DNA from 3 places in the Spirillospora sp. NPDC000708 genome. Region 3 is predicted to be linked to each of the others. Evidence: riboswitches for the same ligand, from Rfam matches in the RefSeq annotation. Region 3 holds a riboswitch; each other region holds the start of a gene.

Evidence for each region. Region 3 has a riboswitch for thiamine pyrophosphate ahead of thiC (phosphomethylpyrimidine synthase ThiC). Riboswitches for the same ligand answer to the same signal wherever they lie in the genome.
Region 1: it holds a riboswitch for thiamine pyrophosphate, as region 3 does, so the genes downstream of both, ABT299_RS49610 (purine-cytosine permease family protein) here and thiC (phosphomethylpyrimidine synthase ThiC) in region 3, are expected to answer to the same signal.
Region 2: it holds a riboswitch for thiamine pyrophosphate, as region 3 does, so the genes downstream of both, thiO (glycine oxidase ThiO) here and thiC (phosphomethylpyrimidine synthase ThiC) in region 3, are expected to answer to the same signal.

The regions. Positions count from the first base shown of each region.
Region 1 is NZ_JBEPCJ010000145.1:10,301-18,123, forward strand. Features, by position in the region: gene ABT299_RS49595 (arginine deiminase) at 1-215, shown strand, start outside; gene ABT299_RS49600 (ATP-binding protein) at 369-914, opposite strand; gene ABT299_RS49605 (sensor histidine kinase) at 1,313-3,196, opposite strand; gene ABT299_RS49610 (purine-cytosine permease family protein) at 3,373-4,743, opposite strand; TPP riboswitch at 4,736-4,853, opposite strand; gene ABT299_RS49615 (rhodanese-like domain-containing protein) at 4,915-5,247, opposite strand; gene ABT299_RS49620 (SSI family serine proteinase inhibitor) at 5,297-5,758, shown strand; gene ABT299_RS49625 (DUF397 domain-containing protein) at 5,834-6,046, opposite strand; gene ABT299_RS49630 (helix-turn-helix domain-containing protein) at 6,036-6,896, opposite strand; gene ABT299_RS49635 (hypothetical protein) at 7,127-7,486, shown strand; gene ABT299_RS49640 (hypothetical protein) at 7,483-7,821, shown strand.
Region 2 is NZ_JBEPCJ010000022.1:44,095-51,917, reverse strand. Features, by position in the region: gene ABT299_RS18015 (hypothetical protein) at 1-144, opposite strand, end outside; gene thiE (thiamine phosphate synthase) at 219-896, opposite strand; gene ABT299_RS18005 (Rv2175c family DNA-binding protein) at 986-1,369, opposite strand; gene ABT299_RS18000 (NAD(P)/FAD-dependent oxidoreductase) at 1,439-2,686, opposite strand; TPP riboswitch at 2,793-2,906, shown strand; gene thiO (glycine oxidase ThiO) at 2,897-4,021, shown strand; gene thiS (sulfur carrier protein ThiS) at 4,087-4,287, shown strand; gene ABT299_RS17985 (thiazole synthase) at 4,291-5,088, shown strand; gene ABT299_RS17980 (DMT family transporter) at 5,249-6,226, shown strand; gene pknB (Stk1 family PASTA domain-containing Ser/Thr kinase) at 6,263-7,823, shown strand, end outside.
Region 3 is NZ_JBEPCJ010000126.1:14,977-22,799, forward strand. Features, by position in the region: gene ABT299_RS47780 (alkaline phosphatase family protein) at 1-458, shown strand, start outside; gene ABT299_RS47785 (AraC family transcriptional regulator) at 564-1,505, opposite strand; gene ABT299_RS47790 (NAD(P)H-binding protein) at 1,597-2,481, shown strand; gene ABT299_RS47795 (metallophosphoesterase family protein) at 2,615-3,451, shown strand; gene ABT299_RS47800 (TetR/AcrR family transcriptional regulator) at 3,456-4,175, opposite strand; gene thiC (phosphomethylpyrimidine synthase ThiC) at 4,440-6,164, opposite strand; TPP riboswitch at 6,160-6,273, opposite strand; gene tsaA (tRNA (N6-threonylcarbamoyladenosine(37)-N6)-methyltransferase TrmO) at 6,364-6,786, shown strand; gene gdhA (NADP-specific glutamate dehydrogenase) at 6,864-7,823, shown strand, end outside.

The sequences.
Region 1 (7,823 bases), on a different contig from region 3:
ATCCGGTGACCGCCGAGCGGGAGCAGTGGGACGACGGGAACAACACGCTCGCGGTCGCGCCCCGGCTGTGCGTGGCGTACGAGCGCAACATCGAGACGAACGCGCAGCTGGAGGCGTCGGGGATCGAGGTCATCCGGATCAGCGGCAGCGAGCTCGGCACCGGGCGGGGCGGCCCGCGCTGCATGTCCTGCCCGATCCTCCGCGACGCCCCCTGACGACGGAGCCCCAGTGACGGGGGGCTCCCCCTGACGACGAAAGGCCCCGGCGATGCCGGGGCCTTTCCCACGTTGGACGCTCGGGCGGTGTCGACGGGGGCACGACAGCGCCCGAGCTTGTTGAGGACCATACAAGGTGCGGCAGTGGTCCTTCTAGGCGGGGTATGCCCTACTTGGGGCCACCTCATTCCTCGTTCCGTTGTAGAAGCCTTCGTCCGGTTCGTCCATGAGGTCCGGAAAGTCGGCGAGGTCGGGCACGACGGTGTCGGAGTGCGCGGGCGAGACCGCGTCCTCACCGCCGTTCGAGCGCGGCGTGCGCAGCACGGCCCACACGGTGGTGGCGCCGTCCTCGTGCCGGACGCCCCAGCCCTCCGACAGGGCCTCGACGATGCCGAGCCCGCGGCCGCCGAGCGAGGACAGCGTGCCCGGGCCGCGGCGCGGCTCGGTCATCGCGCCCCCGTCGCTGACCTCCAGTTCCAGGACGTCGCCCCGGCACAGCCAGCAGACCCGGACCTGCCCGGAGGGCAGCGGCCTGGCGTGCCGCAGGGCGTTGCTGATCAGCTCGCTGACGATGACGCTGGCATCGTCGACGACCGACTCGTAGACCCCCGAGGCGGCCAGCTCGGAGCTGAGGCGCTTGCGGGCGACCGCGACGCTGGACGGCGCGTGTGGCAGCAGTACGACGCTCGACGCCCTCACCTCCCCGTGGTTCCGCTGTCTCGGACCAGTCCCGTCGCCGCTCTTCCGGTACGACCGAAATGCCCTGATGGCCTGGGCCGGAAACCTGAGCGATTCAGTTTGCCACCTGCACAACGAGTCACCGGCCGTTCGGTCACGGTGATCACCCCCGTACGCGGCGTCGGAGCCCGGTGCGGGACGGCGATCCCGTCACCTACGGCGACCATCCATGGATCTATCCAGCCGGAGGACGGGTTACTCCTCGCGCGCGCGTTTCGTCCGTCACACCCGGTGGCCACCGTACTTTCCCGCACGGGGCAACACTGCCACCGGCCAAGATCGCTCAAACCGCGGGCCACATCGGACTCACCCGGCCGCAGCCGGAGCGCTGTCCTCACGGTAAGTGACCGACCGGGCGGTCATTCGGCCGGCAGGACCAGCCGCATGCAGGTGCCCGGCTTGTCGCCCGTGCCGGGGTGCGCCGAGATCGTCCCGCCCTGCGCCTCGGTCAGCCGCTTCACGATGTAGAGCCCGAGCCCGATGCCGCCGAACCGGCGCCGGTCCCCCGCCTCGCCCTGCACGAACCGCTCGAAGATCCGCTCGTGGTCGCCCGGCCGGATGCCGATCCCCTCGTCCTCGACCGCCACCGCGATCCCCGCCGGGCCGGCCTTCGCGCGGACCCGGACCGTCCCGCCGTCCGGGCTGTACTTGAACGCGTTCTCCAGCAGCTGCCCGAGCACGATGTCGGTCGCCATCGCGTCGCCCCGGCAGCGCGGCAGGCCCGGCTCGATCTCCAGCTCAACCCGGTGCAGCGGCGACAGCGACCGGAACCCCGCGACGACGCCCTCCAGGACCCGGGTCAGGTCGAACGGCTCGACCGTCACGGCCAGCTCGTCGGCGCCCGCGCGGGAGCCGAGCAGCAGGTGCTCCACCAGCCGGCCGAGCGACTGGGCGCGCTCGGCGATCGTCGCGACGGCGGCGCGGCGGTCGGCGTCGGTCAGCTCGTCCCACCGGTTGACCAGCGTCGACGCGAACCCCTGCACGACCGTGATCGGGGTGCGCAGCTCGTGGCTGGTGGTGGCGAGGAACAGGTCCTTCGCCTCCTCCAGGGCCTTGGCCTCCGTCACGTCGCGGAAGTCGACGACCAGCTCGCCGGTCTCCTCGATCTCCGCGGCCAGCACGTTCAGCCAGACGCCCGACTCCAGCGGGAACGTCAGCATCTCGCCGAGCGCGGGCATGTCGAACGGCAGCGGCCGGCCGATCGCGTCCTCCGGCGGGACCCCGGTGAGGGCGTGCGCGGCCGGGTTCCACTGCCGGACGACGAGGTCGTGGTCGAGCACCGCGATGCCGTCCGCGCTGGAGTCGATCACCGCGCGCTCGTGCGCCCGCTGCCGGACGACCTCCGCGTACGCGACGGCGTTGCCGACCGCCACGCCGGCGTGCCCGGCGAGCAGTTCCAGCAGCTCCAGCTCGGTGTGCCCGATCTTGCGTCCGGAGAACAGCGCGTACAGCGCCCCGTACGGGCGGTTCTGCAGGTAGGACAGGCCGAGCGCGACGGTGTGCAGGCCGGGCAGCTCGGACCAGACCAGGTCGCCGAGCCGCTGCTCGCCGGTCGCGAGCTTGACCGTCTTGCCGGACCGCAGCAGCTCCCCGACCAGGCTCGGGCGCAGCTCCGCGGTCGTCCCGCGCAGGTGCTCGGGCAGCCCCGACGTGCTGACCAGCCGCAGCCGCTGCCCCTCGATCCGGACGAACCCGCCCGCGTCCGCGCCGGTCAGCTCGATCAGCGCGGTCGTGATCCGGTCGAGCACGACGGCGAGGTCCAGCTCGGCGTTCAGGTCGGCGACGATGTCGTTCAGCCGCCGGACGAGCCGGGCCCGCTCCGTCATGTGGTGCTGGACGATCTCGTCGTCCTCCGCCGGGTGGTACACCCCGACCCAGCCGAGCGGGGTGCCGGCCGGGTCCTTCAGCAGGCTCGTGTCGATCCGCACGTCGATCAGCCGGCCGTCCCGGTGGAACCGGCGGGTCGCGATCGAGATCTGCCCGCCCTCCTTCTCGGACTCGCCCTCGCCGGCGCGCCGGGTGAGCAGCCGCTCCTGGACGGCGTTGTGCTCGGCCTTCAGCTCGTCCGGGACGATCGGCGGGACGCGCCCGACCATCTCCTCGGCGCTCCAGCCGAACATCCGCTCGGCGGCCGGGTTCCACACGGTGACGCGGTGCTTCTGGTCGACGGCCACGATCGCGTCGGCGGCGCTCTCGATGACGGCGCGCGCGATCGGGTCGTGGACGTGCTGCACGCCTGTCATCGTGCCACCGGAGCCCGGTGCGGCGCCGGGCAACCGGCGCCGAAAAGTTCCCACCAGGCGACCCCCGCGAAGGGAGGAACGCCACTTCAGGGGCCCGGGGACCTCGGGATCGGCCATCTCCGTCGTGCCTTTCCGGCGGGGCGCGGCGCATCCGTCGGCGCGCGGCTCCGGCAACCCTACCGCCGGGTAATACCGGGCCGGCGGGCGGCGCCCGTCCGGCCGATCAGGAGCGTCGCGGCGCCCGCGACGAGGAAGGAGAGCAGCGACGCGCTCATCCAGCTCTGCGGGGTGAAGTGCAGCGCGTCCCGCACGTGCTGCCACAGGTCCGTCCACCAGCCGATCGTCCCGGAGTTGATCAGCTGGTAGGCGACGATGCCGACCAGCCAGGCCGCGATCATGCTCCACCGGGACGGCGCGGCGCGGCTCGCGTCCCAGCCGCCGGCGCGGCCCCGGCCCAGGAAGAAGTCCGCCGCGAGCACGCCCAGCATCGGCACGAACACCGACCCGATCAGCGACAGGAAGCCCGCGTAGTCGTTGATGTCCAGCACCAGCGCCAGCACGGTGATCCCCGCGCCGAGCGCGACCGACAGGACGCGGCGGTCGGCGCGCGGCACCAGGTTCTGGATCGACACGGCGGTGGAGTACACGTTCGCGAACGACTGGTCGGCCTCCCGCAGCACGAACACCGCGAAGAACACCGCGCCCAGCGCGACGTGCAGGAACGGGTCGAACACCTTGCCCGTGTCGCCGCCCACGAGGGCCAGGGCCAGCAGCCCTAGCACGTACGCGACGATCTGGGTGACCGAGTACCCGACCGACGCCGCGCCGAAGGCCCCGCGCGCGCTCTTCGCGTGCCGGGTGTAGTCGGCGGCGACCGGCACCCACGAGATCGACACCGCCAGCGCCGCGTCCGCGCCGATCCAGAACCCGTGCCACGACCCGTGGTTCAGGTCCGGCAGCGGCTGCCGGACGAGCTGCACGTAGAAGTAGGCGAGCGCGACGATCACCGCGACCGTCACGTACCGGCGCAGCAGCCGCACCGACCCGAGCGGCCAGATCGTCAGCACGGTCGTGAGCACCCCGGCCGCGACGACGTACCCCCAGCGGGGCACCCCGTCCCACAGCTCGCGCGCCGCGTCCGCGATCACGATCAGCTCGAACGTGCCCCAGCCGATCAGCTGCGCGATGTTCAGCACCGTCGGCACGTACGACAGCCGCGCGCCGAACAGGCCGCGCAGCAGCACCATCGCCGGCTGGCCCGTCCGCGCGCCCGGCGCGGCGGCCAGGCCGAGCATCAGCCCGCCCAGCACGGTGCCGACGATCATCGCGACGATGCCCGCCGCGATCGCCAGCGTCGGCGTCCCGGCGGCATCGGGCGCGAGGACGGTGTAGGCGCCGGAGAAGGCCAGCAGGCTGACCCCGAGGTTCGCCCAGAACGCGCTCTGGTCCCAGAAGCCGAGCACCTTCGGGGCGGGCTCGTCGAGGGTGTACGGGACCTCGTTGCGCGGGCTCTCGTGCGCGAGGGTCTTCTCGACGTCGGACGTCACGGGACACGCTCCCTACGCCGGCATTACCCGGACAGGTTCATGCGGTCGGCGACGCCAGGAAGGCCGCCCTCTCAGCCCGGCTCATGGCCCGAGCTCCCGCGGTTATCGGTCGGCACCGATCGTACAACCGCCCGCAACCCCTACAAAGGGGGCGTATTTCCCGGAGGGCGGTCAGGCCACGTAGGGCTCGCCGTCCCCGCCGTTCTCCATCGGGCGGCCCGCCTCGGCCCAGCCCTTCATCCCGCCGTCCACGTTCTTCGCCAGCCAGCCCGCCTGGTTCAGCGCCACCGTCACCTGCGCCGACCGCGCCCCCGACCGGCAGATCACGAAGATCTCGCGGTCCCGCGGGATCTCCCCGGCCCGGTCGCCCAGCTGCCCCATCGGAATGTGGACGGCGTCGGGCGCGTGCCCCGCGTCCCACTCGCTCTGTTCGCGCACGTCGAGCAGGTAACCGCCCTGCGGAACGTCGGCGGCGACCACCGCCGGAACCTCGTCCCCGAAAATCATCACACCCCCATGGAACCGCGCGAAGCCCCCCCGCGTCGAATCACGCATGCGGTATCGGACGCTCATCCTCGCCTCGTCCGGGCTCGCCATGATCTTCTCACTGGCCGCCTGCGGCGACGAACACGTCAAGACCCTTCCCGCCGAGCGGCCCTCGGGCACCACCACGGTACGGCCCTCGGGCCCCTCGGCCGACAGCCTCACCATCCAGGTCAAGGCGTCGGCCCAGGCTCCCGCCACGACCTACAGGCTGACCTGCGACCCGGCCGGCGGCGACCACCCGAAGGCCGCCGACGCCTGCGCCGCCCTCACCAAGGTCAAGGACCCGTTCGCGCCCGTCCCCAAGGACCGGATGTGCACCGACATCTACGGCGGCCCCGAGGTCGCCACGGTGAAGGGCACCTGGCAGGGCAAGCCCGTCGACACGACCTTCAAGCGCAACGACGGCTGCCAGCTGCACCGCTGGAGCGAGATCGCCCCCGTCTTCGGCCCCGTCCCCAAGGTCCGCTGACGGCTCACCGGCCCTGTCGAGTTGCGGTGTGTCGTTGAGGGCACCCCGACCAACACACCGCAACTCATCGAGCGCTCAAAGCGCGAGTTCGCCGTCCTTGATCCTGGCCGTGAAGGCCCGCCAGGCCGACGGCGCGAACCCCAGCACCGGCCCACCAGGATCAACCGAGTCACGCACCCCGACCACCCCCGCCACACTCGTGGTGATCTCCACACAGGCATCGTTGCCGGAGCCGCTGTACGTCGACTTGCGCCACGCAGCCGTGGCAGGGATTTCGCTACCGGTCATCGGACTGGATCTCCTCCCGGATGGCGGCGATCAAATCCACCGATTCCTTCAGTGGCAGGGCCGCGTCGCTTATGCGGTCCAACGTCACGCTACAGCGTGCGACCTGAGCGATGTCCTCGATGTACATACCGCCTGCAATCGTGTCGACATAGGCCGTATCAAGCTCCAGCGGCGCGGTGAACTGGAAGAGCACGATGCTCCCCAGCCCGAGGGCAGGACGGTAGTCGATCGCCATAGGAACGACCCGGACGGTGGTCCCCGCCCGCCGGCCTGCCTCCAGCAGTGCGGCGAGCTGGCCGATCATCACCTCCCGGCCGCCCACCGGCCTCCGGAGCACCTCCTCGGCCAGCAGAACCTCGAACGTCGGCGCATCAGTGCGGGCCAGCCGGGCCCGGCGTGTCATCCTCGCCTGCAAACGACGATCGACCTCGGCCGGGTCGCGAGGAAACTCGCCCTCGATGAGGACTCGCGCGTACTCGGGCGTCTGGAGCAACCCTGGCACTACCTCTGTCTGCCAGCTGCGGATGCGGTCGGCGGCGTCCTCCAGCTCGGCGTATGAGCCGGCCAGGACGTCGTGGTAGGACGTCCACCAGCCCCGTGTGCGGATGTCGCGGGCGAGCTGGAGGAGCGCGGCCCGGACGGCGGCCGAACCACCGTAGGTCTCGAGGATGTGCGCGACGTCAGGGACCGTCGGCAGGTTCTTCGCGGTCTCGATGCGGACGAGCTTGGTGCGGCTCCAGCCGAGGATCCCGGCAGCCGTCTCGGGGGTGAGCTCGGCTTGCTCGCGCAACCGGCGCAGCTCTGCGGCGAGGCGTCGATGCCGCGCGGTCGGGCCGTGTTCGGAGGGCATGGGGTCAGTCTCCCAGCGGCGTCGGACACTCTGTGGCCAATTGATAACACACTGCTGTCGCGCTAGTGCTAGCGTCCCGCACAAGTGCCAGCGATGCTGTCACTGTTCCGCCCTCCGGAGCGTCGGCGCAACGGGCGTTCGAAGGCGTGACATGCAGAAGAACAGGGCGGCCCCGGACGCGGTGATGGAAGCACCGGCCGGGGCCTTGATCGGATGGAGTCTCCCGATCCATGAAGAACGTAGCGGACACCGTCCCTTCGGGGACCGACGAACACGACCCCTCATCCAGCGCCTGCGAGCATGCCGACGGGGCGACGCCCGTGGTGGTCGCGCGGCCGAACGATCCGGCGAGGCTGTTCTCCTGGGACGTCCGGTCGGACGGCGGCGGCCTGGGCGGCGTGACCGACGACGAGAGCCTCGCGATCCGGCACGTCCGCGAGGCTCTCGCCGAGGCGGACGGCGATGCTCGCGGACGGGTGCGGCGGGTCGGCCTGTCGCAGGTCGGCGGCCCGGCGTACGTCGAGTTCGGCGTCGTGGGCGAGGCGTGGCGGGACGAGGAGACCGGCGCCGTCGTCTGGCGAGAGGCGTGAACGCCGCCGACCACCTCGACGGCCTGGCGAGGGCGCTCGACGCCGCGGGCTGGTCGACGCGGCGGCGATACGAGCAGACCCCGGCGCTGCTGCACGTCTTCGCGTCCGAACTGCCCAGGGTGGGCGAGAGCGTGCACGTCAAGGCGGGTACGGCCGGTGTGCCGTGGTTCGTCGTCTCGACCGGCGACCCGCTCAGGCCGTGCCACGACATCGCGGGCGCGGTCGCCGAGATCGCGGCGCGGCTGGGTCCGCTCGCCGAGCCGGGGCGTGCCATCCCGTCCGGGCCGCGGCGCATGACCGGGAGGATCCGCCGGCTCGTCCGGAAGGAGCGCTGACC
Region 2 (7,823 bases), on a different contig from region 3:
CTCCTCGAGCAGCCGCGCGTCGTCATCGCCGCCGCCGCGCCACTCGCCCCAGCCGGTGTCGGTGTCGTCGGCGGTCTGGTCCGGCAGGATCTCCAGGTCGTCGCCCAGGTCGACCGGCCGGTCGTCGTCGGGTCCCACGCTCATGATCCCCATTGTCGGTCATCGGCGGGACCGCCCGCACCGTGATCCCCGTCGCCCGGAACTCGCGCCCGCCCGGCTCAGGCGGCGGGGGCGGGGAGGCGGCGGGCGAACTCGGCGGCCGCGGCGCCCGGGTCGTCGGCCTCGGTGATCGCCCGGACCACCACGACGCGCTCGGCGCCCGCGTCCAGCACCTCGCCGAGGTTGCCGAGGTCGATGCCGCCGATCGCGAACCACGGGCGGGGCTGGCGCTGCGCCGCCACGTACTCCAGCAGCTTCGCGCCGGGCGCGTGGCGTCCCGGCTTGGTCGGCGTGGGCCACACCGGGCCCGCGCAGAAGTAGTCCACGCCCGGCTCGGCGGACGCCGCGGACGCCTGCTCGTCGGAGTGCGTGGACCGGCCGATCAGCACGTCCCCGCCGACGATCTCGCGGGCGGCCGGCACCGGCAGGTCGTCCTGCCCGAGGTGCAGCACGTCGGCGCCGACCGCGCGGGCGACGTCGGCGCGGTCGTTGACCGCCAGCAGCGCCCCGTGCCGCTCGCACGCCGCCCGGAACACCTCCAGGTAGGCCATCTCCTGCCGGGCCTCCAGGCCCTTCTGGCGCAGCTGGACGATGTCGACGCCGTTGCCGAGCGCCGCGTCCAGGAACGCGGGAAGGTCCCCCTGCCGCTCCCTCGCGTCCGTGCAGAGGTAGAGGCGGGCGCGGCTGAGCCGGGCGCGCAGCGCCACGGCCCGTTCGGTCGGGATGTGCCTGGACACGGTGGGGGCGGTTTCCTTTCGGTGGGCATGCGGCGCGGGGCCACGCGCGGCGGCGTGACCCCGCGGCCGGTCCGCTCGGTCGGTTCGGGTCAGAATGCCAGGGCCTGGGCGCGTCGCCGCACCTCGGTCCCCCGGTTCTCGCTCAGCGCCTGGACGGGCGTACCGGGCAGCGTGTCGTCGGCGGTGAACAGCCAGCGGAGGGTCTCGACCTCGTCGAAGCCGGCGTCCGACAGCAGCGTCAGGGTGCCGGACAGGCCCTTGATGACCTGGCCCTCCCGGATGAACGCCGCCGGCACCATCGGCTCGCCGTCGCGGCGGACCGACAGCAGCTTGCGCTCGCTGATGAGCTGCTTGATCCGGCTGGTCTTGATGCCGAGCCGCTCCGCCGCCTCCCGGAGGGAGAGCCAGTCGCCGGCGAGGGCGTCGGTGCGGGGGTCCAGTGCGCTGTCAACGGTTGCGTGCGTCTGGGTCACGCCCCCTTGCTACCACGCCTTCGGAAGCCTCAAACCCACCCGGCCGCCGTTACCGGCGGTCGGGTTCCGCTACCGGCGAACGGCCTGGCGGACGGGCACGTCCGGGTCCGCGATCGCCTCCGGATCCACCGGCGTCCCGGCCGCGATCACCCGCCTGGCCTGCACCAGGTCGCGCGGGCTGTCCACGGTCAGGATCGCGTCGAGCCGGTCGCCGGTCAGCCACGCCACCGCCCACTTGCGGCCGGACGGGTCGCCGCGGTGGACGAGCCGCTCGGACCGCGCGTGGTGCCCGGCGTACTGCACCATCCGGCCGAACTGCTCGGACCAGAAGTAGGGGGCGGCGTCGTAGACCGCGTCCTGGCCGAGCAGGGCCGCCGCGGCGACGTCGGGGGCGTTGAGGGCGGTGTCCCAGTGCTCGACGAGGAGCCGCCTGCCGTACCGGTCCGACCACCATGCGGCGCAGTCGCCGACCGCGACGACGTCGGTGCGGACGGTGCCGGCCTCGTCGTCCGCCACGGCCCGGAACGAGCCGTCGGTGACGACGCCGCGCTCCAGCAGCAGGCCGGAGCCCTCCAGCCAGCCGAGCGCGGGCCGGACGCCGATCCCGACGACGACCTCGTCGGCGGCGATCCGCTCGCCGCCGCCGGGGCCGCCGCCGGGGCCGGCGAGGGCGAGGCCGCCGTGCTCGACCGCGGCGACCTTGACGCCGGTGCGCAGCTCGACGCCCGCCTCGGCGTACCAGGGGATGGTGAGCGCGCCGATCTCCTGGCCGAGCGCGACCGCGAGCGGGGTGTCGGCGGCCTCGACGACGGTGACGGCGCAGCCCTTCTTCGCCGCGGTGGTGGCGACCTCGGCGCCGATCCAGCCCGCGCCGACGATCACGATCCGGGCGCCCTCGGTGAGGCGTCCGCGCAGGTCGCGGGAGTCGTCGATGGTGCGCAGGACGTGCTGGCGGCCGTCCCCGGGCAGCGTGACGGGCTCGGCGCCGGTGGCGATGACCAGGCCGTCGAAGGGCAGGTCGCCGGCGGTGGTCGCGACGGTGCCGCCGCCCCGGCCGTCACGGCCCGGCGCGTCGAGGCGCAGCGCGGTGGCGCGCTCGCCGAGCAGCAGCTCGCAGCGGAGCGCGTCCCAGTCGGCGTCCACGGTGGTGTCGTCGGAGTCGCCCGCCAGCACCGCCTTGGACAGCGGCGGCCGGTCGTACGGCATGTGCCGCTCCGCCGAGACGAGGGTCAGCTCGCCCTCGTACCCCTTGCTCCTCAGTGCCTCGGCGGCCCGCACGCCCGCCAGCCCGCCGCCCACGACGATGACCCTGTTCATGGGCGCCCACCCTAACCGGGGCCGCCGGAGCGCTTTTGGACGGGTGTCCAGACAGGTGCATTCGGGGTGTTGGCCGTATGGTGGGGCATAGCGGCACGTGCACAACACAACAGAGCGCGGGAGTCCGGTGCGACCGGGCTGAGAGGGCGGCTGAGCGGGCCGCCGACCGCCACGACCTGATCCGGATCATGCCGGCGAAGGGAGCGCGCATTGCGGATCGTGATCATCGGGGCCGGGGTCATCGGCCTGGCCACCGCCTGGCGGGCCGCGCAGGGCGGCGCCGCCGTCACCCTGGTCGACCCGGCGCCCGCGAGCGGCGCCTCGTCGGTCGCCGCGGGCATGCTGACCCCCGTCAGCGAGCTGAGCTACGGCGAGGAGCCGCTGCTGCGGCTCGGCCTCGCCTCCCGCGACCGCTACGGCGCGTTCGCCGCCGAGCTGGCCGAGGCCACCGGCCTGGACACCGGCTACCGCGACGACGGGACGCTCCAGGTCGCGTTCGACGCCGACGACCTGAAGCTCCTGGACGACCTGCGCGCCTTCCAGGAGAGCCTCGGCATCCCCGTCGAGGCCCTCACCGGCCGCGAGTGCCGCAGGGCCGAGCCGATGCTGGCGCCCGGGGTGCGCGGCGGCCTGCTCGCGCCCGAGGACGGCTCGGTCGACCCGCGCCGGCTCGCCCCGGCGCTGCTGGCGGCGGGCGAGCGGCTGGGCGTCCGGCTGGTGCGGCGGCGCGCGGAGGGCCTGCTGGTCGAGCGCGACGCGGCCGCCGGGGTCCGGCTGGACGACGGCGCCGAGATCCGCGCGGACCGGGTGCTGCTGGCCGCCGGGCCCTGGTCGGGCGACCTGGCGGGCCTGCCCGCCGGGACCGTTCCACCCGTCCGCCCCGTCAAGGGCCAGGTGATCAGGCTCCGCACGCCGGTGCCGTTCCTGCGGCGCACCACCCGCGGCCTGGTGAAGGGCTCGTCGGTCTACCTGGTGCCGCGCGCGGACGGCGAGATCGTCATCGGCGCCACGCAGGAGGAGCTGGGCTTCGACACGCGGGTCACCGCGGGCGGCCTCTGGGAGCTGCTGCGGGACGCCCGCGAGCTGCTGCCCGGCCTCACCGAGCTGGAGTTCGCCGAGGTCACCGCGGGCCTGCGGCCCGGTTCCCCGGACAACGCCCCGCTGATGGGCCCCACCGCGCTGCCCGGCCTCTACCTCGGCACCGGCCACTTCCGCAACGGCATCCTGCTGGCGCCGGTCAGCGCCGACGCCCTCGCGGCGATGCTGCTGGACGGCCCCGTGCCCGAGGTGGCCGCCCCGTTCTCCCCCGCCCGCTTCTCCCCCGGACCGCAGTGAGGAAGGCCGCGCAGTGATGCGGGCCGCAGTGACGAAGGTCGTGCAGTGATGAAGGTCGTGCAGTGATGAGGATCATCGTGAACGGAGAGCCGCGCGAGCTGCCGGACGGCGCGTCCGTGGCGCAGGCGGTCGCGGCCGTCACCACCGCCGCGTCCGGCGTGGCGGCCGCGCTGAACGACGAGGTCGTCCGGCGCTCGGCGTGGGAGGCGACGACGCTGCGCGAGGCGGACCGCCTCGAGGTGCTGACCGCGGTGCAGGGAGGCTGACCGGTGACACGGGACACGACGAACGACGCCGCCGCCGACGCCCTGGTGATCGCCGGCGAGGAGATCGGCTCCCGGCTGATCATGGGCACCGGCGGGGCGCCGAGCATGCACGTGCTGCGCGAGGCGCTGACCGCGTCGGGGACGGCGCTCACCACGGTCGCGATGCGGCGGGTGGACCCGTCGGCGCGCGGCTCGGTGCTGGACGTCCTGGGCGAGTGCGGCATCCGGGTGCTGCCGAACACCGCGGGCTGCTTCACCGCGGGCGAGGCCGTGCTGACCGCGAAGATGGCGCGCGAGGCGCTCGGCACGAACTGGGTCAAGCTGGAGGTGATCGCGGACGAGCGGACGCTGCTGCCGGACCCGATCGAGCTGGTGGAGGCCGCCGAGCAGCTCGTCGACGACGGCTTCGCCGTCCTGCCCTACACCAACGACGACCCCGTGCTCGCGCACCGGCTGGAGCAGCTCGGCTGCGCGGCGGTGATGCCGCTGGGCTCGCCGATCGGGTCGGGGCTCGGCATCCGCAACCCGCACAACATCGAGCTGATCGTCGAGCGGGCGGAGGTCCCGGTGATCCTGGACGCGGGGCTCGGCACCGCGTCCGACGCCGCGCTGGCGATGGAGCTCGGCTGCGACGCGGTGCTGCTGGCGACCGCCGTCACCCGCGCGCAGTCGCCCGCCCGGATGGCCGCGGCGATGCGGCACGCCGTCGAGGCCGGGCGGCTCGCCCGGCTCGCGGGCCGTATCCCCAAGCGCCGCTACGCCCAGGCGTCCTCGCCGTTCGAGGGCCTCGCGTCGTCCTGAGAGCTCATTGAAGCCGAGCTAAAGCTTCGGATGTAGAAATATTCGCTGGACCTGAACGGTGGACGTCCACAGACTGGAGGGCGTCCACCGGACGGGCCGCCCGCAACCGCGCCGCACCCTTCGGTGTTCATGGAAGCGTCCCGAACCTAAGGTGCGTCACATGCAACAGGGCAGTGCCCGGCGAACGGGCGTCGACCGGCTCGCCGTCGCCGCGGCGGCCGTCACGGTCGTGCTGTGGGCCTCGGCGTTCGTCGCGATCCGCAGCGCAGGCGCGGAGTACGGCCCCGGCGCGCTGGCCCTCGGCCGGCTCCTCTCCGGGACCGTCGTGCTCGCCGTCATCTGCCTGGTCCGCCGCGAGGGCCTGCCGCCGAGGGGCGCCTGGCCCGGCATCGCCGCGGCGGGCGTGCTGTGGTTCGGCGCCTACATGGTCGCGCTGAACTGGGGCGAGCGCCTCGTGGACGCCGGCACGGCGGCCCTCGTGGTCAACATCGGCCCGATCCTCATCGCGCTGCTCGGCGGCTGGCTGCTGAAGGAGGGCTTCGCGCCGCGGCTGCTGGCCGGCATGGCGGTGTCGTTCGCGGGCGCCGCGATCGTCGGGCTGTCGATGTCGGGCGACGGGGGCGCGTCGGTCGGCGGCGTGCTGCTGTGCCTCGTCGCCGCCGTGACGTACGCGTTCGGCGTCGTCAGCCAGAAGCCGGCGCTGCGGCACGCGACGCCGCTGCAGTTCACCACCTGGGCCTGCGCGATCGGCGCGGTCGTCTGCCTGCCGTTCGCGCCGCAGCTGGTCTCGCAGGCCGCCGACGCCCCGGCCGCCGCCACCCTGAACATGGTGTACCTCGGCGTCTTCCCGACCGCGATCGCCTTCACCACCTGGGGCTACGCGCTGGCCCGGACGTCCGCCGGGAAGATGGGCGCCACCACCTACGCCGCGCCCGCGCTCGTGGTCGCGATGTCGTGGCTGTTCCTCGACGAGGTCCCCGGCCTGATCACGCTCGGCGGCGGCGCCCTGTGCCTCGCCGGCGTCGCCGTCTCCCGCAGCACCCGCGGCCTGCGCCGCGGCCGCCCGGCCGCCGCCGCGGCGGACCCGCCCGCGCCCGCGTCCGACCCGCGGCTCATCGATGCTCATACTCACGACTGATGAGAACATCCGTCATTCGCCCGTAAACTCGCCTCGATGGACACGTCGGTTGCAGATCCACTCGTCGGGCAGGTGCTCGACGGGCGCTACCGCATTGAGTCCCGGATCGCGCGCGGCGGCATGGCCACCGTGTACGTGGCCCGCGACCTCCGGCTGGACCGCACGATCGCGATCAAGGTGATGCACGCCGGGCTCGCCTCCGACGAGGACTTCGTCGCCCGCTTCATCGGCGAGGCCAAGGCCGCCGCGGCGCTCTCGCACCCCAACGTCGTCGCCGTGTACGACCAGCGCTCCGACGGCGAGCACGTCTTCCTGGTGATGGAGTACGTCCCGGGCCGGACGCTGCGCGACGCGCTCACCGAGCTCGGCCGGCTCGGCCCGCGCGCCGCCCTGGAGATCATGCAGCCCGTCCTCGCGGCGCTCGGCGCCGCGCACCGGGCCGGCCTCGTGCACCGCGACGTCAAGCCGGAGAACGTGCTGATCTGCGAGGACGGCACCATCAAGGTCGCCGACTTCGGCCTCGCCCGCGCGGAGAGCGCGAGCAAGATGACCAAGACCGGCATGATCATCGGCACGGTCGGCTACCTCGCGCCCGAGCAGGTGCTGCAGGGCACCGCCGACGTCCGCTCCGACGTCTACGCCGCCGGGATCATGCTGTTCGAGCTGCTCACCGGCCGGCTCCCCCACCAGGCCGACACGCCCCTCGCCGTCGCCTACAAGCACGTCAACGAGGTCGTCCCGCCGCCGTCCAGCGTCGTGCCCGGCATCCCGCAGCGGGTGGACGAGCTGGTCACCGACGCCACCAGCCACGACCCGGCCCGCCGCCCCCAGGACGCCAACCAGTACCTGGCGGAGGTCGCCGAGGTCTTCGGCGGCCTGCCGCGCGACTTCGACCGCCGCATGGAGGAGGCGTCCCGCACCGCCACCAGCGTGCTGGAGACACCGCCCGCCGCCCCGCCGCAGGGGCACACCGCCGTCCTCGACCCGAGGAGCGCGCCCGAGACCCTCCCCTCCGGGTACGCGCCGCGCTCCCGCGCCGACCGGGCGCTCGGCGCGCTCACCGGCAAGTACGTGCTGATCGCCATCGGCGCCATCGCCGCCGTGGTCCTCGGCTGGGCCGTCTGGTACCAGACGTCCGGCCAGTACGACCACATCCCCTCCCAGATCATCGGGATGAAGGTCGCGGACGCCCAGCGCGAGCTCGACCACGCCGGGCTGGACGTCCGCGTCGCCACCGCCGTGTACGACGACCACGTCCACAAGGGCATGGTCGCCAAGAGCGACCCGCCCGCCGGCGCCCGCATCGCCAAGGGCCAGACCGTCACGCTGACCCCGTCGAAGGGCATCACCCCCCGCGAGGTCCCGGACGTGTCCGGCAAGTCCCTCGACGACGCGAAGCGGACCCTGCAGAACAAGGGCTTCACGATCGGCAGGACCAGCACGACCCCGTCGCAGCGGGTCGGCAAGGACAAGGTCGTCGGCACCGACCCGGACGCGGGCGAGAAGCAGTCCCCCGACAAGCCGGTCGACATCATCGTCAGCAGCGGCATGTCCATGCCGAACGTCGTCGGCACCGACGGCGACACCGCCGCCAACC
Region 3 (7,823 bases):
TGGTCCGCACCATCGAGCAGATCCTCGGGGTGCGCCCGATGAACCAGAAGGACAGCGCGGCCACCCCGATGTACACCGCGTTCACCGGGCGGCCCGACTACACGCCGTTCACCGCCGTGCAGAACCGCGTCCCGCTGACCTACGGGCTCAAGACGCCGCCGGCCTGCGGTGAAGACCCCGTCCCGACCACCAAGGCGTCGCTCGCCCCCGCCCAGTCGCCGACCCCGGCGGTGCCGGCGGGGGAGAGGGGCGTCGCGAGCCTGTGGGACGCCTGGAACCGGCAGCAGCACCAGAACGACCAGAACCCGCAGCCCGACCGCGCCAACCCCGACCAGATGGACCACTACACGTGGTACCTGACCCACGGGTTCACCAAGCCGTACCCGGGTGAGAAGAAGATCCTCACCCCGGCGGAGGTGCCCGGCCGCTACCTGCCGTTGCCGGACGCCGACGGCTGATCCGGACCGGCACGGTCCACCGCGTGCGGCCCGCCGGTATCCATCCCGGCGGGCCGCCGCACGTTCGGGCAGCGGACCGCCGAGGCGGCCCGCGGCGGGAGGGCGTCAGGCGGTCGCCGCGCCCGAGCGGTACTCCTGCGGGCTCATCCCGTGCTCCCGCTTGAACGCGGTGCTGAGCGCGAACGCGGTCCCGTAGCCGACCCGGCGCGCCACGGCGTCGAGGGTGGCGTCGCTCTCGCGCAGCAGGTCGGCGGCCTGCGCCAGCCGGACGCCGGTGAGGTACGCCATCGGCGGCTCGCCGACCAGCCTGCCGAAGCGTTGCGCGAGCGCCGCCCGCGACGCGCCGACCCTCGCGGCCAGGTCCGCGACCGTCCACGGGTGCGCGAGGTCGTCGTGCAGCAGCCGCAGCGCGGGCCCCACGACCGGGTCGCCGTGCGCCCGGTACCAGCCGGGCTGCTCGGCCTCCGGGCGGGAGAACCACGCGCGCAGCGTCTGGATCAGCAGCAGGTCCAGCAGCCGGTCGAGCACGACCTCCTGGCCGGGCTCGTCCTTGACGATCTCCTCGTCGAGCAGCCCCACCAGCGGCGACCGCCAGGTGTCGCCGCGCACGACCGCCAGCGGCGGCAGCGCGGCCAGCAGCCGCTGCGTGACCGCGCCGCGCGTCTCGTAGGTGCCGACGAGCATCACCGCCCTGCCGTCCGGGTCGGTGCCCCAGGCGCGCACGCCGAGGTCCATCGCCTCCGACAGGCTCGTCCCGTCCGGGGTGGTGCAGCGCTGGCCCGGGTGGATGACGATCTGCGGTTCGGTGGACGGGTCGTCCGCGACGACGTACGGGTCCGGACCGCGGCAGATGACCAGGTCGCCGGGGCGGACGTGCACGGGCGCGCCCTCGTCCGGGAGCACCCAGGCCTCGTCGCGGACCATGGCCACCAGCGTCAGCGGCGCCTCGTCCTGGATCCGCATCGACCACGGCGGGTTCAGCGTCGAGCGGATCATGAACGCTCCGTGCGCGCGGGGGCCGTCGAGAAGGTCGGTCAGGGCGTCCATGCCGCTCAGCGTAAGGGCTGTGGACGCTCGCGCATGGAGCCGAGCGTCTCAACGATGTCGGACGGGCGCGCCCGGCGGTTGACTCCAGGACATGACGAACACCAGCGGGAACATCAGCGAGAACACCAGCGGGAACATCGGCGGGAACGCCCTGGAGACCGGGCTCGTCCTCGTGCTCGGCGGGACCGGGAAGACCGGGCGGCGGGTCGTCGAGCGGCTGGAGTCCCTGGACGTCCCGGTCCGGATGGGCTCGCGGTCGGCGGTCCCCGGCTTCGACTGGACGGACGGGACGACCTGGGCGCCGGTCCTGCGGGACGTCGAGTCGGTCTACCTGTCCTACTACCCGGACCTCGCCGCGCCCGGCGCGCCCGAGGCGATCGGTGCCTTCACCGCCGCGGCGGCGGCCGCCGGGGTGCGCCGGGTCGTGCTGCTGTCCGGGCGCGGCGAGGAGGAGGCGCGGGCGTGCGAGCGCGTCGTCCGCGACTGCGGCCTGGAATGGACGATCGTGCGGGCCGCGTGGTTCGCCCAGAACTTCAGCGAGGACTACCTGCTCGACCCGGTCCGGGCCGGCGAGGTCGTCCTGCCCGCCGGCGACGTGCCCGAGCCGTTCGCCGACGCCGACGACATCGCGGACGTGGCCGTCGCCGCCCTCACCCGCGCCGGGCACGCCGGCGAGGTCTACGAGGTCACCGGGCCGCGCGCGCTGACCTTCGCCGACGCGGTCGCCGAGATCGGCCGCGCCGCCGGACGCGAGATCGCCTACGTGCGGGTCGGCGCGGACGACTACGCGGCGGCGCTCAAGGAGCACGGCCTCCCCGGCGAGGTCGCCGGCCTGCTGACGTACCTGTTCACCACCGTGCTGGACGGCCGCAACGCCGAACCCGCCGACGGCGTCCGCCGCGCCCTCGGCCGCGAGGCCCGCGACTTCGCCGACTACGCCCGCGAGACCGCCGCCACCGGCATCTGGAACGCCTGAACCCGCCCCGTCCGCCGCGCCGAGCGGCTGACCTGGAGGAAGCACGGCCGATCACGGCGATCCCCGCCCCGGCCGCGGCCCGCGCCCGCCCGCAGGGCGCGGGCCGCGACCGGTTTGCGCTTACGATCACGGCATGAGCGGTGTGTACGCGATCAGCGACCTGCACGTCGGGTTCCCCGAGAACCGCGCCTTCGTCGAGGCGCTGGAGCCCGCGGCGCCGGGCGACTGGCTGATCGTGGCGGGCGACGTCGCGGAGCGGTTCGCCGACGTCGAGTGGGCGCTCGGCGTGCTGGCCGGGCGGTGGGACCGCGTCCTGTGGGTCCCCGGCAACCACGAGCTCTGGACGGTCAAGGACGACCCGGTGGCCCTGCGCGGCGAGGCCCGCTACCGGCGGCTCGTCGACATGTGCCGCGGGCTCGGCGTGCTCACGCCCGAGGACCCGTACCCGGTCTGGGACGGCGCGGACGGCCCGGTCACGGTCGCCCCGCTCTTCCTGCTGTACGACTACACGTTCCGGCCGGACGGCGCGTCCACCAAGGAGGAGGCGCTGAAGATCGCGCACGACTCCGGCGTCGTCTGCACCGACGAGGTCTACCTGCACCCGGACCCGCACCCCACCCGGGACGCCTGGTGCGACGCCCGGATCGCCTACACCGAGGAGCGGCTCGCGGCCCTCGCGCCCGGCACCCGGACCGTGCTGGTCAACCACTGGCCGCTCGTCCGCGAACCCACCCGCGTGCTCTGGTACCCGGAGTTCGCGCAGTGGTGCGGCACCGAGCGCACGGAGTCATGGCACTCCCGGTTCGGCGCCGTCGCCGTCGTGTACGGCCACCTGCACATCCCCCGGACGATCTGGACGGACGGCGTGCCGCACATCGAGGTGTCGGTCGGCTACCCGCGCGAATGGCGCGCTAAGGGCGGCGGGCCGGAGGGGCCGCGCCGCGTCCTCCCCGTCCACGCCGAGACCTGACGCCTCAGCCGGACGGGTCCGGCGCGCCGCCCGACCCGCCGTGCGCGGCGCCGCTCTCGCCGTGCGCGGCACCGCTCTCGCCGTGCGCGGCACCGCTCTCGCCGTGCGCGGCACCGCTCTCGCCGTGCGCGGCACCGCTCTCGCCGTGCGCGGCGCCGGGGGCGATGCCGGACGCGGCGAGGGAGAGCAGCCGCCCGGCGGCGCCGGGTTCCCGCTCGCCGGCCATCGCGATCCCGCCCGCGAGCTTCAGCACGTCCAGGAACGCGGCCCCGGCGGGCGCCTCGCCGTACTCCTGCGCGCGCGCGAACAGCGCAGCGCCCGCGTCCCGCATGGCGCGGCACGACCGGAAGGCCTCGCAGCGCTCGCCGCGCAAGGAGACCAGGACGGACGGGGCCGTCCCCCGGAACACCGACACGGCGGCGACGAAGTCGTCCAGCCACGCGAGGAGCGCCCGCCCCGGCTCCGGCGACTCCAGCAGCTCGCGGCCCCGCTCCGCGAGCGCGTCGTAGGCGTCGGCGAGCAGTGCCTCCAGGAGGTCCTGCCGGGTGGGGAAGTGGCGGTAGAGCGTCCCGACGCCGACGCCCGCCAGGCGGGCGACGCCCTCCAGCGAGGCGCCCGCGCCGTCGCGCAGGAACATCTCGCGCGCGGCGGCGAGCAGCCGGGCGCGGTTGCGGCGGACGTCCGCGCGCGGCGCACGGGTGCGCGGCGTGTCGTCGCTGGTCACCTGGGTCCCCGGTCCTTCCTGACGCGTGCGCGACCGCGGCGTGCAGGGGGACGGTCCGCGGTGTTGGAACGTTCCCTGAAGTCTAGTCGCAGCGCGCCGCGCCACCCCGGGCAGGCGGCCGTGTCCGCCCGGCCGGGGTCCCGCGAGGGGGGATCCGAGCGGCCGGAGCCCGCCGCGGCACGCGGTCCGCGGCGGGCTCCGGTGAAAGAAGGGGGCCGCCCTCACCGAGGGCGCCGGTGACCGGTCTCCCGGCCCGGTCCCCGGTCAGGAACCGCCGGGCGCCAGCGGCAGGTACACGCGCCCGCCTCCGGCGCGGAACTCCCCGGCCTTCTCCCGCATCCCGGCGGCGAGCGCCTCCTCCTCGGCCAGACCGTGCTCGCCGGCGTACCGGCGGACGTCCCGGGTGATCTTCATCGAGCAGAAGTGCGGCCCGCACATCGAGCAGAAGTGCGCGGTCTTCGCCGGCGCCGCCGGGAGCGTCGCGTCATGGAACGCCCGCGCGGTGTCCGGGTCCAGCGACAGGTCGAACTGGTCCTCCCAGCGGAAGTCGAACCGCGCGTCCGACAGCGCGTCGTCCCACGCCTGCGCGCCCGGATGCCCCTTGGCCAGGTCGGCGGCGTGCGCCGCGATCTTGTAGGCGATCACGCCGGCCTTGACGTCGTCGCGGTCCGGCAGCCCGAGGTGCTCCTTCGGCGTGACGTAGCAGAGCATCGCGGTCCCGTGCCAGCCGATCATCGCGGCGCCGATCGCCGAGGTGATGTGGTCGTAGCCCGGCGCGATGTCGGTGGTCAGCGGCCCCAGCGTGTAGAACGGCGCGCCGTCGCACCACTCCTGCTGCAGGTCCACGTTCTCCTTGATCTTGTGCATCGGGACGTGGCCCGGGCCCTCGTTCATCACCTGATTGTCGAACTCGGCGGCGATCCGGGTGAGCTCGCCCTGCGTGCGCAGCTCCGCGAACTGCGCCTCGTCGTTGGCGTCCGCGATGCAGCCGGGCCGCAGCCCGTCGCCGAGCGACCAGGTGACGTCGTAGGCCGCGAAGATCTCGCACAGCTCGCGGAAGCGGGTGTAGAGGAAGTTCTCCTCGTGGTGCGCCAGGCACCACGCCGCCATGATCGACCCGCCGCGCGAGACGATGCCGGTCTTCCGCCGCGCCGTCAGCGGCACGTACCGCAGCAGCACGCCCGCGTGCACGGTCATGTAGTCGACGCCCTGCTCGGCCTGCTCGATCACGGTGTCGCGGAAGACGTCCCAGGTCAGCTCCGCCGGGTCGCCGCCGACCTTCTCCACCGCCTGGTACAGCGGGACGGTCCCGACCGGCACCGGCGAGTTGCGCAGGATCCACTCGCGGGTGGTGTGGATGTCCCGGCCCGTCGACAGGTCCATGATCGTGTCGGCGCCCCAGCGGGTCGCCCACGTCATCTTCTCGACCTCGTCCTCGATCGAGGACGCCACCGCCGAGTTGCCGATGTTGGCGTTCACCTTCACCAGAAAGCTCCGGCCGATGACCATCGGCTCGATCTCCGGATGGTTGACGTTGGCGGGCAGCACCGCCCGGCCCGCCGCCAGCTCGTCGCGGACGAACTCCGGCGCCACGCCCTCGCGCAGCGCCGCGAACTCCATCTCGGCGGTGATCTCCCCGCGCCGCGCGTAGGCGCGCTGGGTCACCGCGCCGCCGCTCGCCCGGCGCGGGCGGCGGGCGAGCGGCCCGTCGGCCGCGGGCGCGGAGCGGCGCCCGTCGTCCTCGGGGCGGGCCGCCCGCCCGTCGTACGGCTCGGTGTCGCCGCGCTCGGCGATCCACGCCTCCCGCAGCGCGGGCAGCCCCTTGCGGACGTCGGTCTCGTGGTCGGGGTCGGTGTACGGCCCGGACGTGTCGTACAGGACGACGACGTCGCCGTTGGTCAGCGGGACCTCCCGCATGGGAACGCGCACCCCCGGGCGGGAGCCCTGGAGGTAGGTCTTGCGGGCAGCTGGAACCACGGATTCGGTCATGACGACTCGATCTCTCCCTACGCCGGCATTACCCGGTCAGGTTCATGCGGTCAGCGGCCGTCCCAGCCGCTATCTCAGCCCGGTTCGCCGGGCCCCCGCGATCTGTCGTGCTCGACGGTAACCCGGCGCACCCCCGTTGCCGCAACCACCGCCGCCGGGGTAGAACGCGCCCGCGCGACCGGGCTGGGAGGATCAGGGCATGGAGAACATCCGCGATGACTTCGCCCTCACACCCGTCGGCCACGTGTCGTCCCCCCTCAGCGACCGCGCCGAGGCGCCCAAGCAGGGGACGGAGGGCGCCCCCGACGCGTGGCTGGTCTTCGAGCCGTCGTACCAGGCGGCCCTGGAGGGGCTCGGCGACGGCGACCGGATCATCGTGCTCACCTGGCTGCACCTGGCTCCGCGGGACGTGCTGCGGACCCGGCCGCGCGACGACCCGCGCAACCCCGAGACCGGCGTGTTCGCCACCCGCTCCCCGGCCCGCCCGAACCCGATCGGCCTGCACCCCGTGGAGATCCTCCAGGTCACCGGGCGGCGCGTGCGCGTCCGCGGCCTGGAGGCGCTCGACGGCACGCCGGTGCTGGACGTCAAGCCCGTTCTCGCGGGGGATACCGGCCTTTGACCGGCCCGTGCCCCGCGGTGGTCCAGACCACCGCCTAAAGTGGAGAGGCATGATCACCGTCTGAGGAAGGACCCGGCATGCCCGTTTCCCCCCGGCCGCAGAACGCGACCGGCACGCACACCGTGCTGGACAAGGCCTACGAGCGCGTCCTCGTCCGCGACCCGGGGGAGCCGGAGTTCCACCAGGCCGTCCACGAGGTGCTGGAGTCGCTCGGCCCGGCCGTCGCCGCCCGCCCCGAGCTCGCCGGCCAGGGGGTGCTGGAGCGGCTCGTCGAGCCCGAGCGGCAGATCGTCTTCCGGGTGCCGTGGACCGACGACTCCGGCGCGGTGCACGTCAACCGCGGCTTCCGGGTGGAGTTCAACAGCGCGCTCGGCCCGTACAAGGGCGGCCTGCGCTTCCACCCGTCGGTGAACCTCGGCATCGTGAAGTTCCTCGGCTTCGAGCAGATCTTCAAGAACGCGCTGACCGGTCTCGGCATCGGCGGCGGCAAGGGCGGCAGCGACTTCGACCCGCGCGGCCGCTCGGACGCCGAGGTGATGCGGTTCTGCCAGTCGTTCATGACCGAGCTGCACCGCCACATCGGCGACGACACCGACGTCCCGGCCGGGGACATCGGCGTCGGCGGCCGGGAGATCGGCTTCCTGTTCGGCCAGTACCGGCGGATCAGCAACCGCTGGGAGGCGGGCGTCCTCACCGGGAAGGGCCAGCCCTGGGGCGGGTCGGCGTGCCGGACCGAGGCCACCGGCTACGGCAACGTGATGTTCACCGCCGAGATGCTCCGCAAGCGCGGCGAGGAGCTGGACGGCCAGACCGTCACCGTGTCCGGATCCGGCAACGTCGCGATCTACAGCATCGAGAAGGCGCAGCAGCTCGGCGCCAACGTGATCACCGTGTCCGACTCGGGCGGCTACGTGGTGGACGAGAAGGGCATCGACCTCGAACTGCTCAAGCAGATCAAGGAGGTCGAGCGGGGCCGGGTCGCCGACTACGCCGAGCGGCGCGGCGCGTCCGCCCGGTTCGTCCGGGGCGGCAGCGTC